Regions from separate parts of the Rothia sp. LK2492 genome, predicted to be linked through region 4. Evidence: riboswitches for the same ligand, from Rfam matches in the RefSeq annotation. Region 4 holds a riboswitch; each other region holds the start of a gene.

Region 1 (4,496 bases), on a different contig from region 4:
TGACTACCTGACCGATCTCTTCCCCATCCTCGAACTAGGCACCAGCGCGAAAATGCTCTCCATTGTTCCGCTGATCAACGGTGGCGGTCTGTTTGAGACTGGCGCTGGCGGTTCTGCGCCCAAGCACGTTCAGCAGCTGGTGGAAGAAAATCACCTGCGTTGGGATTCACTGGGTGAATTCCTGGCACTGGCGGCTTCTTTCGAGCATCTGGCAAAGACCACCGGCAATGCGCGTGCGCAGGTTCTGGCGAACACTTTGGATGCTGCGACCGGCACTTTCTTGAACGAGAACAAGTCACCGTCACGCAAGGTGGGCGAGATCGATAACCGCGGTTCGCATTTCTACCTGACTAAGTTCTGGGCTGAGGAGCTAGCTGCTCAGACCGAGGACGCAGAGCTGGCTGAGGCTTTCGCACCGCTAGCTGAGGGTCTGGGTGAGAAGGAAGAGGTTATTGTGGCTGAGCTGCTGGAGGTTCAGGGTAAGCCCGTGGACCTGGGCGGTTACTACAAGCCCTCCGACGAACTGGCCGAAGCCGTGATGCGTCCGAGTGCGATGTTCAACGGCATTCTTGAAACACTGACATAAAATAACGAATTCATTGTTAAGGCGCATCAGCATTATTTTGCTGATGCGCCTCTCCCTCCAGAAAAAGGAAAAATATATATGGAAAACCAACTACAGTTCAATAATTTCCAAACAGACGAGATAACCGATGAAGAATTTATTAATGAAAATATTGATAAAGAACTAGAATCTGTCAGATATGCGACTCAGGTGTATGATATCGACGGATTAATTCGCAGGCTCCAAGACGGTGACCTAGTTGTACCACAGTTCAGAAGCAACACTGAAGAACTTGAAACAGAGGGCTTTCAAAGGGAATTTGTCTGGAAAAAGCAACAAATGGACAGGTTCATTGAATCTATTCTGGTGGGCTTTCCAGTTCCTGGGATATTTTTGGTCGAGCAAAGCGATAATAGATTACTTGTCCTTGACGGTCAACAGCGCCTTACTACATTGAGGTTCTTTAAGGAAGGAAGGATCCAAAGGAGAAATCAAGATAACGGCGAAACCGTAAATTCTCCTTTTGTTTTAAAATATGTTTCAGATGAATTTTCCGGTAAGTCTTACGAAGACCTATCATCTGAACAACAAAGGAAATTTAGAAACACTGGTATTACAACAACAATAGTTCGAACAGTCCCTGAGCCCGGTGATTTAAGTACAATCTATCAGATTTTTGAAAGAATCAACTCTGGCGGAACAAAACTTACCCCACATCAAATTAGAATAGCTACATTTGCGGGCAGAATTGTAGGATTTATTGAGGAAATCAATAACACCTCAGATTGGAGACATCTATACGGAAAGTATGACGTCAATGCACATGATCACGAAATAATTTCTAGAATATTAGCCTTGTACTTTAATTGGGAAAACTATTCAGCTCCAATGAAGGAGTTCATTAATGACTTTTATGAGAAACATCGCTATGCAGATAACCCCAGTCATGAATTAGAAAACGCCAAACAGCTATTCCTCAGAGTAACATCTCTTATTCGCCAAGCTTACCTCGATAAAGGATGGGCGCGAGAACATAGTATCTCATATGTAGACTCTCTGTATGTAGGACTCATGAAACGTATCGAGAAATCTGAAATTGGAGCAGAAGAACTGCTGTCAAGATTACACATTTTTTCAGATGAACTTGATTGGCAAGCAGTCAGCCGAAATGGTTCAGATAAATTCTTTATCAGCCAAAGAATGAGAGCTGCAATAGAGGTATTTGGCGAATGATACCTTCAGAATTTTCGCTTGTTGAAGTTTTGCAAAAACTGGTTGATACATATTCCCCTATCCGACTAGATAACATATCAAATTCTGTTGTAACTTGGGATGCCTTAATTGAGTCTATTAGATTTTATCCTCAATGGATTAAAGCTAAAGAAAATGTTAGACCCATGTCACTTGAATCATGGATGACATCAAAAATGCAGCAGAATATAATTGTACAAGCTTCCTCCAATGTGGAGTCTGCCCTACGCGATTGCTCTATAACCCGTCTAAAAAAAGAGTTTCCAAATTTTGAAGACATAGAAGAATTTGTTGAGAAGTCCAATAATTCAAAAGGATTTAAAAGTGAAGATCACGGTAAAATTAAAACAGCTTGGTCGGATGCCATTAAGTCAACGATACCTTACGGTGCCAATCCATCCAATTCTCGAATCAAAGAGTGCCTAACCTACATCTCATCTAAATGTTCTGAAGATTACACATCCTTAATTAATAATACATCACTAAATCCTGATGTTATTAAATTTCAAGTTGACTTGAGAAACTCAATTTCTCATGGCAATTCTGGAATCAGTTTCTCTGAAGAATTATTAGCACTAATTGTTTGGCATTCTTTTGAAATCCCGTACGCCCTCAACCTTTATGCTTCAGGGTTAAATAGAATCTGTGACATCAATGGGAATTATAATCTTATAAGCAACCCATTCGAGGCTGATTTTATACGATTCCACACACAGCTCCATTTTCGTAAAATTATTAAATAATCACTCATAGAATTTAACTGCATATAAAATTAATTTCTATCCAAGATAATAATTAGGTAAGCCATTATATTGGCTTACCTAATTATTTATATAAAGATACCTTTCTAGCTAATTAGCATAGGAGCTAATTCACAGGCATCCAACGGTTCATCCGAAAGATGCGCCTGAGGAAAACTTCCTTCGATACGCCTACCCAAGAGTTTATGGCTGGAACTAAATAGCAATACCGGCGCAGCCGCTTTCTCATCAGATTCGATGTCCTGGTTATCGCCACCCTCAGGTGCACAGAGATAAGCTATACGCTGCGGATCGTGGTGCCAGAAATAGGCCGCGCCGTCTGCCGTCTGTAGTTTCAACCGGGTGCCGCGCTGCTCAAGCACTGTGGCTTTCTCCCACAACTTATTTGAAGCGTTGATATCAACAGCAGGCACAATTCCGTGACCAGCAGTGTGAAGAATACAGCGGGTACCAACAGTGTCCTTGCTTGTTTCTGCATCGGCATTAGAAGAAGAAAAAGAAAGCTGACTCATGAGGGCCTCCTAAAATAGTCGCTACTTTCACTGGACCGTCTGAGCCTGGTGACCGATTTTCCTTTGAAGGCACCGTCTGCGAAAGGCGGTTGCCAGCCAACAAGTCAAAGGGCTTAGCGTTGGGCTTCTGAATCGTGGTAGCAACTTCAACAGAGTTTTATCAGTTCACACAATAAGCTCTATTACAAAGGGGCCGCCCTCCCCTACCGCTGGTAGGTGAAGGGCAGCCCCTCGTCTGCCAAATAACTTAGTTCTTCTGCAGTGACTTTACGATGTTGTCAGCAACTTCCTGTGCCTTAGCGGTGTCCGAAGCTGAAACGGTGATAATGCTGTAACCGTCACCAGTGCCTGCCGGCACAATGATGTAAACACCTCCGACATCTACCCCAGCAACCTCAGCAGTGTACGCCTGAGTGACACCTTCGCCCAGAGACGTCTGAACCTCAGCAAATGTACCGGCTGTACCGTTAACCTCCTCAACCATCGCCTTAGCTTCCTCAGCAGAAGGCGCCACCGATGCAGAAACCGGCTCCGCCAAAACGTTGACGTTCTCAGCAAAACCAGCTGCATCACGAGTCGCAGACATAGCCATCACATCAAGCTGAGCCATCTGTTGCTTTAGCATCTCAGCGTTCATACCGGTCTCAGAACCAGCCTGCTCCAAGTATGCCTGAATCTCGGCATCATTAGCCATAGCCTGACTATCCACCTCCAGCCAGCCCTCGGGCACGCCAAAGGACTGGCCATTATTAGGTGCGGAAATCAGTTTGTAGCCCTCAGGCAGCTCCGCCTGCACCGCCGCGGCGGACGAAGTTTCAGAAGCCGCCGAAGTCTCAGTAGCGGTAGTAGCCGCAGCAGAGCTTGCCGACGATGCACTGCTCTCAGCAGTCACTGGCTCATCGCTGTTTGAACCGCAACCGACCAGGACGGTCAAAGCTAGCAGCGCGGCGGTAGGTACGGACAGGAAACGAGAAGTGGGGGAAGACATGTCTGCCTCTTTCACCTGAAAGGAGTAAATACCCTTTCAGAGTAGACCCAGGTCACTATATTGGAGTAGCTACCGGCCAGTAATCGAAATATTTCTTCTACGCGCCGTAGAAAACCAGCTCCGCCCTTAGCTCAGCGCACCGCCAGATTCTTCTAGGTAGCAGGTAGCACACAGGGACTCGTAGCCCACGTGCACGCCGTCGATGGCCACCTGGTCGCCGTCGAAAATGAACTTACCATCAAGCGTCCGCCCGTTAAAGAGTGCTTTACGTCCGCACCGGCAAATGGTCTTCAATTCTTCAAGGGTGTGGGCGATTTCAAGCAGGCGGGCAGAACCGGGGAAGGCGTGAGTACGAAAATCGGTGCGGATACCGTAGGCAAGCACTGGGATATCCTCCAGCACGGCAATGCGCATCAGGT
Region 2 (4,496 bases), on a different contig from region 4:
TATCTCTGAATGCAAAGAGCTTCGCTACGACGAGTGGATCAACCGCCCCGTTTATCAGAAGGTTACCGAGAACGTATGCCGGCTGTGGAGTGCCCTGCTCTAGCAGCGCTGCTGACCCAATAAAGGTAGTTGCTTAGGCAGGGGCGACTGCCTCACCATCAAAGCGGCGCCCCTGACCGCTACCTTCGTATGCCAGTACGGTAATGTTGCCCGGCCCGGGTTTAATCTGCCCCATCTGCTCAGCTGGCACCTTCGCGCCAACATCCACAATGACAGCCCGCAGGTGTGACCCCGCCGGAATCAGAGCATCGCCCATGATGATGCTGCGCTCAACCACCGCACCTGCCTCTACGGTTACTCCGGGGCCAATGACGCTGTGTTCCACACGGCCGTGAACCCTAGCCCCGTGTGCCACCAAAGACCCCTGAACCTGCGCAGTGGGGGCGATATAGGCCGGCGCGTAAGGGTCTGGGTGGGGAATAATAGCCCACCCCGGGGCGTCCAGCTGGAGCCCCTTACCCTCTAATAAATCCATGTGGGCACGGTAGTAGGCGTCAACGGTGCCCACATCTTTCCAGTACCCCTCCATCAAAAACTCGTGCACGGCACCGTGCTGAACCAGGTGGGGGATGAGAGTCTCACCGTAATCCCCTAGAGTCTCACCCACGGCGTCGGTATCAGCTCGGTCGACACCCTCTAACAAGGCATCCAGAGAGTTTCGAAGGGCGGTCACCGAGAAAACGAAGATCTCAGTGACAATCTTCTGTGACGCTGGAGCCTTGGGTTTGTAGTCGTAAGCAACTACCTTTTGACCATCAGTGCGCACCACCCCGTAACGGGAGGCGTCCTCATCAATCTCGGTCGTCACAATAGTGAGGTCAGAGCCAAGCTCATCGTGCTGCTCAAGGACCGGGCGCAGGTCCAGCTGATAGAGGTGGTCTGCGCTCATCACTATCACGTTCCGTGCACCCACCGATTCCAGCAGAGGCACCTGCTGGTAGAGAGCGTGCCCGTTACCGCTGGCAAAACCATCCACAGCATGACCCTGAACCGGCGGAAGAATACGCAAACCATCGCGGGTGCCGTCCAGGTCCCAGGGGCGTCCGCCGGCAAGATGCTGGTTGAGGGTGAAGGGCTGGTACTGCTCCACCACCCAGACGTGACGCAGCCCAGAGTGCGCCAGATTAGACAGGGCAACATCAATCATGCGGTAGATACCTGCGAAAGGGATAGCCGGTTTAGACCTGTGATCGGTCAGCGGCGAGAGCCTGCTCCCCCGGCCACCGGCAAGTACCAGGGCGACCGTCGGCGGCTGCTGAGTATGCGGAAAGGGATCTGACACGGCAACCCACTCTCAATAGTAAGTACACATCTTTGTACTAGCCATACTCGCACACTTTAGGCCTCTGAGCACAGCAAAAGAAACCTTCAAAAGTACGGTCTTACTCCACATCCACACTTTTGAAGGTTTCCTGATGATTCCCGGTGACGCACGGGGGCGTTTCGGTCAGCTTGTCCTAGCGGACGTTGCCGTCCGCGGCGCTGCGCTGACCAACGTAGGCGCCGCGGTAGGCTGCAGCCGGGTGGGTATCTGCCACCTTGGTGATGCCCTCACCGAAGAGGTTCTCCCGCAGGGTGGAACCTTCGTAGGCGGTGCGGTAGCGGCCGCGCTTCTGCAGTTCGGGCACCACGAACTCCACGAAGTCTTCGAAGGAACCCGGGGAAACATGGTAGGCAAGGTTGATTCCGTCCAGGCCACCCTCGTCAATCCAGCGTTCTAGCTCATCGGCAACGGTCTGGGGTGAGCCCACGATGACCTCGCCCATGCCGCCGGTAGCGCAGTGCTCAGCGATATCGTGACGCGTCCAGTCACGATCCTTGGATTGTAGGGTGAAGGGGGTCAGGAAGGACTGAATCGACTCGGTCTCAACGTACTTGAGCGCCTCGTCCTCATCGAACTGGGAGAGATCCACACCGCTCCAGCCGCCGATAATTGCCTGAGAAGCTTCTAAGTTGGCGTACTTCTTGTACTCCTCGAACTTTTCCTGCGCCTTCTCGTCAGTCTCATCAACCACAACCGAGAGCATGGCAAGAATCTTGGCATCATCACGGTTACGGCCCGCTGCTTCAACAGCGTCGCGGATGCGGCCGGTCAGCACCTTGGTCAAGTGGGGGCGCAGGGCGGTGATGAAAATAGCCTCGGCGTGCTTTCCAGCAAACTGCTGGCCGCGGGATGATGCGCCCGCCTGGAAAATAACCGGAGTGCGCTGGGGTGAGGGCTCAGACAGGGCGATACCGGGCACGGTGAAATGCTTCCCCTTATGCTCGATGGGGTGCACCTTGGTGGGGTCAGCGAAGATACCATTTTCACGGTCACGCAGCACCGCGCCGTCCTCCCAGGAACCCTCCCAAAGTTTGTAGCAAACATCCAAGAACTCATCTGCGATCTCGTAGCGGGTATCGTGTGGGATCTGAGCTGGCAGGCCCTGGTTTTCAGCAGCTGACGCCAGGTAGCTGGTCACCACGTTGAAGCCCACGCGGCCGCGGGTCAAGTGGTCAAGGGTGGAGTAGGACCGTGCCAGGGTATAAGGCTGGTTGTACGTGGCAGCTGCGGTGACGCCGAAGCCAATGTTTTTGGTAACCGCTGCCATGGCTGAAATGTGCAGGAAGGGGTCGCCCACCGGAACCTGCGCGCCGTCGCGCAGGGCATCGGCCACCGAGTTCTTGTAGACATCGTAGACGCCCACCACGTCGGCGATGAAGATAGCGTCGAAGAGGCCCTTTTCGCAGACCTTTGCCAGATCAGTCCAGTATTCGATGGTGTTGTATTCATCCGCACGGTTGCGGGGGTGACGCCAGGTGCCGAAGCTCTGGTGGCTGGTGGTGGTCATATCGAACGCGTTGACAACGATACGCTTCTTCTCGGTCATGAACCGGTGCCTTTCGGGTCAGCCCTCACACCCCGTGCCTGGCTAGCGATACAAAAATGACGCCTAACCTCTTGTGAAGGTGGCGCCTAGTTGCGCCGTACTTGCAGTTATCTGCCGGATCCTCATCTGGAGCACCCCGCTACGGGAGAGGGTTGCCGCCCAACGAGCCAGAGCTTAGCGTTGGGTCTCATGATCACGGTTTTAGTCTAACGAGGTGAGGGGGCGCTGAGGCAAAGTTTAGGGACTCTGTTTCACACTGTGAACCGGGTTGAGTTCTGTTACGGACGGCGGGCCGTCACGGAGCGTCACAAACGTTAAGAGGCGTCACAGGCTAGATTTTCAGGCACCGCGCCCATAGGCTAAAGCCACCGATAACCATCCAGAGCGACCGAGAGACTTGGCTCCACGACGTCGCAGCAACCACCCACCATAGGGACCGGTGCTAACGCCAAGAAACGATGGAGAAAGCAATGAGCACACTCACGCTAAAGCACACCCTCACCGCCTGTGACATCAACTTCTCGGGCATCGCTAAGAGCTTCGCCGGCGAGCGCGGGGCAGTCCACACGGTCCTCGAAGGTGTTTCGTTCACCGCCTATCCGGGTGAGATTATTTCGATTATTGGTTCCTCAGGCTGCGGTAAATCAACGCTGCTGCGTGTAGCGGCTGGTTTGGAAGCAGCCAGCGCGGGTGAGGTCACCATCGACGGCGCTGCCGTTCGTGGCCTAGATTCACGGGTAGCCATTGGGTTTCAGGAGCCCAGGCTTTTACCCTGGCGGTCTATTGCTAAGAATGTGGCTCTGGGCCTACCCAAGGGCACCCCTAAGGACGACGCTCGGCAGCATGTTGATGCCCTCTTGCGGCTGGTGGGGTTGGGGGATTATGCGGCGCATCGCCCCCGCGAGATTTCAGGAGGCATGGCGCAGCGCGCATCCCTGGCGAGAGCACTAGCGCGTAACCCCGGCGTCCTGCTGCTCGATGAGCCTTTTGGTGCGCTGGATGCCCTGACGCGTATCAAAATGCAGGATCTGCTGCTGGATATTCATGCTCAGGATCCCGCAACCATCCTATTGGTCACCCACGATGTGGAAGAAGCTCTCTACCTATCAGATCGCGTAATTGTGTTAGGCACACCTGATCCGCACTCGCCTGCCACGATTACCCGAACGGTTGAGGTGCCCGGGCACCGGCCCCGTGATCGCGGGGATTTAGACCTCGCTTTGTTGCGCAAAGAATTGCTGGCTGAGCTCGGCGTCGAAGAGCACTAAGTACCAGCCCTCTCCTTTACAGGGTATCTGCCCCCCTGGCCTTTGCTTCTTGCACCCACACACTACGACATTTCAAGGAAACCCCGTGTCAATCTTTTCTCGTTTCGCCCAATCCTCCGCCCTCCTGGCCGCTGGCGCCCTGCTACTGACCGGCTGCCTGGCAGGTGAAAACGCAGCTCCTGAAGCCTCAGCTCCAGCCTCAGCCGCGGACACCACAATCACTGTCGACTACGCCACCTATAACCCGCTCTCCCTCATCATCAAGGAAAAAGGGTGGCTAGAGACTGCTCTCCAGGAT
Region 3 (4,496 bases), 160 kb from region 4:
GGGAGGCAGCAATAATCTGGGTGTCGGATGGGAAGAAGAGGCGGTCCGAGTCAACGTAGGCAAGCGTCCATCGACAGGTGGAGAGAGCCAGCGCTTTCTCAAGATTGCCGCGACCACGTGCCACATCGTGGCTCAGTAGCGCCTCGTTGATCGCTAGGTAGGAGTTAGCGTCAAAACGCGCGGTCAACTTCTGCCCATGGTAATCCAGGTAGTTTTCCACCTGGTAGCGGCCGCGCTCACTGTACTTGGGGGCAAGCACCTCGTGGCCCGGCTGTTCGTCGCGCCCAAACCGGAAGTGTAGTTCAGCCGCCGAACGGTAGGTGGTGTGCGCGATACGTCGGGCAAGTGCCAGCCCGGTATCAGGAGCGGGGCCGCCGTAGTAATCGCCGCCGGCAAAGTTGGGGTCCTGGCGTATCGCTAGATTCTGCATGTGCCCCCAGGCAATTTGTTCTGCTGTAGCTGCCGAACCCGAAGCCAGCACAGCTACCGACCGCACCAGGGAGGGGTAAGTCACCGCCCATTCAATGGCACGCGCTCCACCCAGTGAGCCGCCCACCACGTGATGGAAAGACGTAATGCCCAGCTGATCAGCCAGTACCTTCTCGGCGTGGACGCTATCCCGAATGGTAACGGCTGGGAAGCGAGAGCCCCAGGGTTTGCCTTCAGAATCTACGGAAAGGGGTGAGGGGGAAGCCGGCCCTGTTGAGCCGTAGCACCCCCCCACCATATTGGGGGACACCACAAAGTACTTATCGGTATCGATGACTCGCCCTGGGCCCACAGCGGTAGGCCACCAACCACCTGCTTCAGCTGCCGCCCGCACTTCTGCCGGAGCATCCGAAGCCGCGCGACCGGCAGAAACGTGGGTGTCACCGGTCAGCGCGTGCAGAATCAACACCGCATTATCGCCGGCTTCATTGAGGGTCCCCCAGGTTTCATAGCCAATGACAACGTCGGGCAGAGTTTCACCGTTTTCGAGGGCTAGGTCGCCGATCTGGGCGTACTTAAGTACGCCGTCCACACGGGTGCCAGCAGCGGTATCAGTGGTCGAGGCTTTAATCGTCATCGATTTACCTTTCGTACTTTAGAGCGCGTTAAAGCCTAGTTCGAGGTCAGCCAAAATATCATCGATATGTTCAATACCCACCGAGAGGCGAATAAAGGCGGGATTGATGCCGATGGCGGCTAGCTCATCTGGCGTTGATTGGCTGTGCGTGGTGGACGCCGGGTGTACGACCAGGCTGCGCACGTCGCCAATGTTGACCAGGAGGGAGTGTAAGGACAGCGCATCTACAAATTTTTGGGCGGTGGGAGCATCCGCGTCTTTGAGAGTGAAGCCCAGGACTGCACCGGCGCCGCGGGGCAGGTATTTCTGAGACAGCCCGTAGTAGGGTGAACTTTCCAAACCCGAGTAAACCACCGATTCAACCGCGGGATGCTCAGATAAGAAGCGGGCAACTGCAGCAGCGTTCTGCACGTGTCGCTCCATGCGTAGTGACAGGGTCTCAAGCCCGATCGCTATGTTAAAGGCATTGGTCGGAGAAATTGATGCTCCCAAATCACGGAGCAGGGCCACGCGGGCTTTCAAAATGTAAGAGAGGTTGACGCCAAAGGCGCCGTCTTTGCCCAGGTCGTGGGCGTAGACCAGGCCGTGGTAGCTCTCATCGGGCTGATTAAAGATGGGGTATTTTTCGGGGTAAGCACCGTAGTCGAAGGTGCCGGCGTCCACGATGACACCACCCACAGAGGTTCCGTGGCCCCCTAGATATTTAGTCGCAGAGTGCACCACAACATCAGCACCGTGCTTGATGGGGTTCAGCAGATAAGGCGTTGCTACGGTGTTATCCACGATAAGGGGAACACCTACGCTGTGAGCTACATCTGCAATGGGTTCAATATCCAGCACGTCCCCGCGAGGGTTGGGCAGGGTCTCCCCAAAGAAAGCTTTGGTGTTAGGGCGGGCGGCAGCGCGCCAGCTTTCGGGGTCTGCGGGGTCATCAACGAAAGTGGTTTCAATGCCTAGATTCGCCAGGGTGTATTTGAAGAGGTTGTAGGTACCGCCGTAAAGAGAGGGCGAGGCAACGATGTGATCCCCTGCCCCGGCAATATTGAGAATCGAGAAAGTATTGGCTGCCTGACCAGATGCGAGCAACAGCGCTCCCACTCCGCCTTCTAGGGCCGCGATACGGTTTTCTACCGCTTCTTGGGTGGGGTTATTAATACGGGTATAGATGGGGCCCAGCTCAGAGAGAGCAAAACGGTTAGCTGCCTGCTGTGAATCCTTAAAGACAAAAGAGGTGGTCTGATAAATCGGCAAAGCGCGTGCCCCGGTGACCGGGTCAGGTTCTTGACCAGCGTGAATTTGCTGGGTCTCAAATTTCCAGCCGGCAGGCTTGCTGGGAGTGGGGATGTTCTGTGAGGTCGTCATGTTGGTAGCTCCAGTCTCTAGTGAGGAAAATATCTCGCAAGGTGGGGCCGCATGCCGTAACTCCCGGTCTACCGGAAGGTGATGCACCGAAGGAGATGGCACATCGGTCCCGCGCTTACACATACCCGTCTGGGATGTGTCAGGTCTTCACTCAGGGCACCCCACCGCAGGTGGAGGGTTGCCGGCCAGCTAGCTGAGGCTTAGTGCTGGCGCTCTTGACCTGTTGTTAGTCTTCCTTAGCGGGTTTCATGGCGTCAAGAAAAGACTGCAAGATGTCAGCATGTTTCATTTGTTGCAAAAATTACGCAGGTGTAACTCTTACCCTTACCCAGTTTGGATTAAGACCACGGACGGTCTAGGAGCGCGTTCAAGCTGCCCCTCTCGCAGGGTTCGCTAGCGCTCACTCGTCAATTCACCCCAGCCCCGACTAGCTTGGCCGCGCTCATCGTCCGCCCGCTCCTGCTCTTACGGGGAAACCTCTCTCCACTAGACTGGAGAAGAAACCATCAGAAAGGCATCTCATGACGCTCACCCCACCCCGTCCCCCACGCATCGCCAGCGAGCGCACTCATCATGGCGATACTTTCATTGATTACTACGAATGGATGCGTGATAAAGAGAGCGAAGAGGTGCTTGCCCATCTCACAGCAGAGAATGCATACACCGATGGGGTTACCGCTGACCAGCAGCCTCTGCGCGACGCTATTTTTGAAGAGATTAAAGGCCGCACTCAGCAAACGGATATGTCCGTTCCCTCCCGCAGGGGTGCCTGGTGGTATTTCAATCGGACGGTAGCCGGCGAGCAGTACCCCATTATGTGCCGGGTGCCTGCCCTAACAGAAGGCAGCGTTGTTGAGCGTTATACACCACCGCAGGTGGTGCCCGGTCAGCCGCTTGAGGGTGAAGAAGTGGTGCTGGACTGCAACGAGTTTGCGCGAGACCTACCTTTCTTCTCACTAGGCTCCTTCCAGGTTACTCGCGACGGACGACTGCTGACCTTTGGAGTCGATGACACCGGCGATGAGCGCTACACCCAGCACTTCAAAAACCTTGAAACCGGCCAGATGCTGGATGAAAAGATTGAAGATATCTTCGCCGGAGCTTTCTTTGCCTCGGGCGCTAACCACCTTATCTATGCTGTAGCCGATGATTCCTGGCGCCCCTATCAGATTCGTGCTCATCGAGTGGGAAGTAGCCCGGCTGATGACATTGCTCTCTATACCGAAGAGGATCAGGGCATGTGGCTGGGAGCGGGGATGTCGTCCTCCCGTACACACGTGGTGATGACCTCCGGTAACTCTGAGTACACTGAGACCCGCGTGGTCAATATTCATGAGTTAGGCGAGGTAGAGCCCACGCTGATTATTAGTAGGGAGCAAAGGGTTGAATACAGCACCGACATCATCGATGTCGATGGAAGGGCCTACCTGGTGCTCACCCATGACTTTGATGCGCCCAACTCAGAAATCGTCATAGCACCTCTCCCCGAAGCCTATGTACCTTTTGAGCGTCTGCGGGCTGATTGGGTGGCTCTTATGCCGCACCGCGACGATGTACGCATCGAGAGCGTTAGCTTCTCGCGCAACCACCTTGCGGTCATGGCGCGAGAGAACACCACGGTTAAGGTCTTTGTTGCACCCCGCAGCTCACTGTCACATCAGCTCGCTGTAGGCGACCCCCGCGGTATCGAGTTCACTCAGCCCGGCGGCTTTAGTGAGGAGCTCTACACTTCCTCCTGTTCAGGGATGAACATTATGTCCCCGGTGATTCGCCTCAACTACACCTCCTTCCTCACGCCCAGCAGTGTCTATGACTACTTCCCTGATACCGATGAGCTGGTGCTACGCCGGGAAACGCCGGTTCTGGGCTACGAGCGTGATCAGTACACCGCTTATCGCATGTGGGCGCCAGCTGCCGACGGCGCCATGATTCCTCTTTCTGTCATGCACCTAGCTGATGTGGATAAGACACAACCGCACCCCGTGATTCAGTACGGTTATGGCTCCTATGAAGCTTCAATGGATCCTTACTTCTCCGTAGCCCGCCTGAGCGTCCTCGACCGCGGTGC
Region 4 (4,496 bases):
TCAATCTCACTGCTGACGCTTTCAGCCTCAGGCACCGCGTCAGCTGCCGAGTCTAGTTCTGCGGCATCATCAGTGGTTTTTTCTCCCGTTTCAGCTCGTACTGAACCGGTGGCTTCTTCCCCGTTAGTCTCAGGAGTCTCAGCCTCAATACTTGCTACCTTCTGACCCCGGCGCTTGCGCTTAAAACGAGTCTTGGGGTTGGCGGCATCCTCTGCGAATCGGTCAAGCTCACCGGTGGTATCACGCACCATCACGTGGGCTAGTCCCAGACCCAGCATGATGCCAGCGGCCAGTAGCACCGCAGCATACAGCCCAAACACCAGGGGGTTGGGGCCAATCTCGGTAAAGCGCCCCAGGCCCAAAGAACCGTTGGCAATCCAGCCCAGCAGAGCTGTAACCGTAAAGGTAGGAACCATGCTAAAGATCGCTAGACAGAGGGTAGAGAGCGGCCAAGAATACCAACGGAAACGAATTTTGAGGGCAAACCACTCATCCAGGTGATTTTCACCTTCACGGAAGAACCACCAGCCTCCCACCGCACCGGCAGCTACCGGCACTACCAGCGCCAACAGCCCCAGTGGGTAGGACGCGTGCGGCAGAGCCCCCAAAATGGGAAGGGCGGGCATCACACCAGCGTCGGTGCCGGTCAAATCAATCGATGTACCGGTGCCCAGAGCAAAGCCAGCCCCGGAGCTCCACGCCATGGCGTATATAACAAAATTAGGGATGAGACCCAGCTGCAACAGAGTCAGAGCAGTACCGCCCACAGCCCCAGCACGCAGGGTCTGGTAGAGGGCGATAACATCATCCCAGTGCCAGAAAACAGTGAGCGCCAACAGCAGGGCCCCGCCAGCTCCCAGCGCCAGCACACTCACCAGAGCAGCACGTACCGCTGCCCAAATGTAAGAGCCAGCCCAGCGGGAATACTGGCTAAATTTCTTAACCCAGTCGGCAGCATTCACACCAATCATGGCAGCCAAGGAGCCTGACTCCGCGTAACCACCGGCTAGGACACCCAGCGCCACTACCCACAGGGGAATAAGCGCCGCAAAAACCGGCGAGGTGGCAAAGTAGTCGCCGGTTGAAAGCGCACTAATAGCTACGCTAACCAGCGCGTAAGCACCCATACCGCCCAGTAGTGGCTGCCAGAATTGCCCCTCATAGGAGGCCCTCGCCAAACGCCTACCCGAACGGTAACAGAGCGCTAAAGGTATCAGTGTCAGCCCCAGAGGCATAAGACTCATCGTGCCCGAAATCGCCGAGAATGCACCCTGCGTTGGGATGTCCATAGCCAGTGGAACACCGTGCACCAGCAACCAAGTATGGCCGGCTACCGAGGTAGCACCGGCAAAGGTGCTGTTATCAAAACCGTTGGTATACCAAACAGCTGCCAACAAAAAGACAACGGCCAGGTAACTCAGCGCTGCAACGAGGGCAAGCTCAACGGCACCCTGCAACCACAGGGGCATGGGTAAAGAACGCGGGGGGCGGGCTGGTGTTTTCATCGCTTTTATCATGTCATGTTTCGTTTGCTGATACCCAAGCGCTCGGCGCCTTTACAGCAAGTTCCCCGAATGATGTTGAGCATGTTAGGTAAAGTGCACCTATGAGCATTGACCCATCCTACGTTCTGATTACTGGTGCCTCAGCTGGCATCGGCGCCGAATTTGCGCGCCAGTACGCCGCCGCCGGTTACCATTTGGTACTGACAGCTCGCAGGGTTGGCCCGCTGCAAGAGCTGGCTGAAAACCTGCGGGCGGAGTGCGGTGTCACCGTTGAGGTGCTTCCCGCTGACCTGCTCAATCCCGATGATTTAGAGCGCCTGGTAGCCCGTTTACAGCAGGATGAAGCTCCGGTGGAAATTCTGGTCAACAATGCAGGCTTCGGTTTAGGCAGCTCTTTCGACGCTGCCACTGCCCAGCAGCACCTTGCCCAGGTGGATGTTCTCGCTAAAGTTCCGTTGCTGCTCATGCACACCGCTATCACTACCATGCTGCCCAGGGGCAGGGGGCGCATCATTAACGTCGCCTCGGTGGCAGCCTTCACCCCCGGCGGCACCTACTCAGCGGTCAAAAGGTTTTTAGTCTCTATCTCAGAGTCAGCCAACCTACAGTACGCGCCGCGCGGCATCACCGTCACAGCCGTCTGCCCGGGTCTCACCCGCTCAGAATTCCACGATGCCATGGGGCAAGCAGCCCCTTCTCTACCTGGTTTTCTCTGGTTGACCCCGCAGAGGGTAGTAGCGGATGCCACTGCTGCTAGTCACCGGGGCAAAGCGCTCTGCGTGCCCTCAGTACCCTACAAAGTTGCGGTGAGCCTCACCAAGATTCTGCCCCGGGCAGCGGTGGCCAAGCTGATTGCGCGCACACGCAACTACTAGAGGAACAGCAGGGATGTCATGAGGCGCCTTCGAGCCAGGGATTTGAAGCGGGCACGCCCCAGCTGCGGTAGACCTCCGCCTTAGATGAGATAATTTCAAGCTCATGTACCGCCGCTGTGGCGCTCATCAGACCTTCCAGAGCAGCGGTTGGCAATGGGGTGGACGCCGCTGAGCCCACCGCGTGTAACTTAGGTTCGGCGTGCCGTCCGGCCCATTCCAGGGAGACTCGGGCGTCCACGTCCAGCACGTGATCGTTAAAGCGGTCGGTGAGCTCAGCCAACCAGCGGTCTGTCTCGGGGTAGGGGTAGAGACCCTTTAGCTCACCAAGGCTCAGCACCGAAATGTAGAGGGTGCGGTAGGAGCTGCGGCGCAAAAATGCCACCACAGTGGGGTGCGGGTTTACCTTGCGGATTTCGGCAAGGACGTCCGAATCAAGAAGAAGACCTACCTGGCTCATGCAGCTTTCAGAACACCGTATTCAGTAGCAGGGATGCCGCTCGGGTTAGGAGCCAGCAAAAAATTCAGGAACTCGCTACGCTCGTTCGAAATACGAGTGTAGTCCTGAATACTCATCGCGGTAAAACCACCGCGGGCAGGTACAGATGCAGCAGAGATATTCTTCTGGACAGAGATGTGGGGGCGAGCATTTGACATGGTGCCTTTGCGCGTAAGGTGCGCGTTCCTTTCATAACGTGCTCTTGTCTACACCAAACAGCGCCGATATGCGCGATGCAGACCGCTTCGTCATCCGAGCCACCCGTGAACATGGGGTTGGCGTTCAACTAAAGTCGGAGCTTAGCAGTTGAAACTCTTGAAGCTGGTTAAAACTGTAACCTACACCGGCCCAGCCTGTAAACAGGTTTCTCACCATTTGGTTGAGCAAATCAAGACCGATAGCTACCTGTCCACCAGCTGCACCCTTTGCTTCTGCGATAAGCTAGAAGACTAGGTTCATTCAGAAGTCGAATGCGCTCGTTTCCGCCCACTAAGTGGAGCTTCAACGATTAGCCGCTTTTGAATTTGCCCCGGTTTATTAGATTTCGCACCGAGGTTACTGTGTCATCCGCTTCTGCTTTCCCCGAGATTCCCGTGACTGCCCCTGCCTTGATTCGGCAAGTGGGTCACGGGGCCTATACGCGCGGTCAGCGGTATATGCGCGATGGTATGGTGGTGCGCTACACCTACGATGAGGGTGCCCGGACGCTGACGGGTCAGGTGGCTGGTAGCGGTTCAACGCCTTATGAGACGACCGTGATCTTTCCGGCTGAGGTGCTGGCCGGGTCATCATCTTTCACCTCGTATTGCTCTTGCCCGGTGTCCCATAACTGCAAGCATGCGGTGGCTCTGATGCTGACCGCCATTGACCGGTCTGCTAAGGCAAAGAAAGCGCTGACTGCTAGCTCTTCAACCTGGCGGTCTGCTGCTGAAAACGAGGTAACTTCTCTCCCGGTGGAGGACAAGCAAAAGCTGGTGGCGGACTTGCGGCAGCAGATGGCTCAGAGGGAAGCCGAGCTGGCGCTCCCGGCTGGTGACCCCACCGAAACGGTGCCGCCTGCTCATGGGACAGCGCCCAAGTTACCTGCCTGGCGCAGGTCTCTTGCCTATTCTCTCTCTAGCCGGCCGAGCTTTGATAGCAGGACGCACGGGGTCTCCGGCGCCCTGGATTTACGGCTGGTGGTGCCGGGTAAGTACGGCTGGAGCAAAAATAACGGTGCCCCCAAGATTAGTTTGGAGGTCCGCCCGGTCATGATGGGTGCCCGCGGCAAGTGGATTAAGGGTGGGCTGACCTGGGAGAAATTCTCTGGCACAGCAGCCGGGGCGTCCGGCACGGGCTTACTCCCCGAGCATGCCAGCTGGTTTACCGAATTCTATGCGGTCATTCGCGGTTCTCAGTCCATCTATTCCTCACACCGCGAGTGGGCATCCATTTCAAACGTTGATTCCTCTCTGCTCTGGCAGCTCTTGCGGTCCGCAGATGAGTTGAATTTGCCTATCCTGCTCGACGGACAAGAGGCAGGTTTAGCGGTAGCTGACGAGCCTGCGGTAGAGCTCAGCCTTGAAACAGTACCTGAACGCGGCAGTAGCAGCGATGCGCTGCGCCTTACCCCCATTCTGC

The links. A riboswitch is a leader RNA that binds a small molecule or an ion and turns the genes downstream of it on or off. The one in region 4 is predicted to bind S-adenosylmethionine.
Region 1: linked by a shared signal. The riboswitch ahead of VVR27_RS09815 (hypothetical protein) and the one ahead of VVR27_RS02540 (nuclease PIN) in region 4 are both predicted to bind S-adenosylmethionine.
Region 2: linked by a shared signal. The riboswitch ahead of VVR27_RS06405 (LLM class flavin-dependent oxidoreductase) and the one ahead of VVR27_RS02540 (nuclease PIN) in region 4 are both predicted to bind S-adenosylmethionine.
Region 3: linked by a shared signal. The riboswitch ahead of VVR27_RS03260 (bifunctional o-acetylhomoserine/o-acetylserine sulfhydrylase) and the one ahead of VVR27_RS02540 (nuclease PIN) in region 4 are both predicted to bind S-adenosylmethionine.

The regions. Positions count from the first base shown of each region.
Region 1 is NZ_JAYWLX010000009.1:56,989-61,484, reverse strand. Features, by position in the region: gene VVR27_RS09830 (NADP-dependent isocitrate dehydrogenase) at 1-586, shown strand, start outside; gene VVR27_RS09825 (DUF262 domain-containing protein) at 665-1,798, shown strand; gene VVR27_RS09820 (hypothetical protein) at 1,795-2,559, shown strand; gene VVR27_RS09815 (hypothetical protein) at 2,664-3,089, opposite strand; SAM riboswitch class IV at 3,106-3,223, opposite strand; gene VVR27_RS09810 (hypothetical protein) at 3,337-4,077, opposite strand; gene VVR27_RS09805 (thymidine kinase) at 4,204-4,496, opposite strand, start outside.
Region 2 is NZ_JAYWLX010000004.1:197,344-201,839, reverse strand. Features, by position in the region: gene cls (cardiolipin synthase) at 1-103, shown strand, start outside; gene VVR27_RS06410 (glucose-1-phosphate adenylyltransferase family protein) at 134-1,342, opposite strand; gene VVR27_RS06405 (LLM class flavin-dependent oxidoreductase) at 1,518-2,930, opposite strand; SAM riboswitch class IV at 3,023-3,125, opposite strand; SAM riboswitch class I at 3,303-3,395, shown strand; gene VVR27_RS06400 (ABC transporter ATP-binding protein) at 3,401-4,198, shown strand; gene VVR27_RS06395 (aliphatic sulfonate ABC transporter substrate-binding protein) at 4,284-4,496, shown strand, end outside.
Region 3 is NZ_JAYWLX010000002.1:238,995-243,490, reverse strand. Features, by position in the region: gene VVR27_RS03265 (homoserine O-acetyltransferase) at 1-1,066, opposite strand, end outside; gene VVR27_RS03260 (bifunctional o-acetylhomoserine/o-acetylserine sulfhydrylase) at 1,085-2,428, opposite strand; SAM riboswitch class IV at 2,535-2,649, opposite strand; gene VVR27_RS03255 (S9 family peptidase) at 2,950-4,496, shown strand, end outside.
Region 4 is NZ_JAYWLX010000002.1:78,281-82,776, reverse strand. Features, by position in the region: gene VVR27_RS02555 (DUF6350 family protein) at 1-1,505, opposite strand, end outside; gene VVR27_RS02550 (SDR family NAD(P)-dependent oxidoreductase) at 1,607-2,380, shown strand; gene VVR27_RS02545 (plasmid stabilization protein) at 2,397-2,837, opposite strand; gene VVR27_RS02540 (nuclease PIN) at 2,834-3,034, opposite strand; SAM riboswitch class IV at 3,070-3,197, opposite strand; gene VVR27_RS02535 (SNF2-related protein) at 3,437-4,496, shown strand, end outside.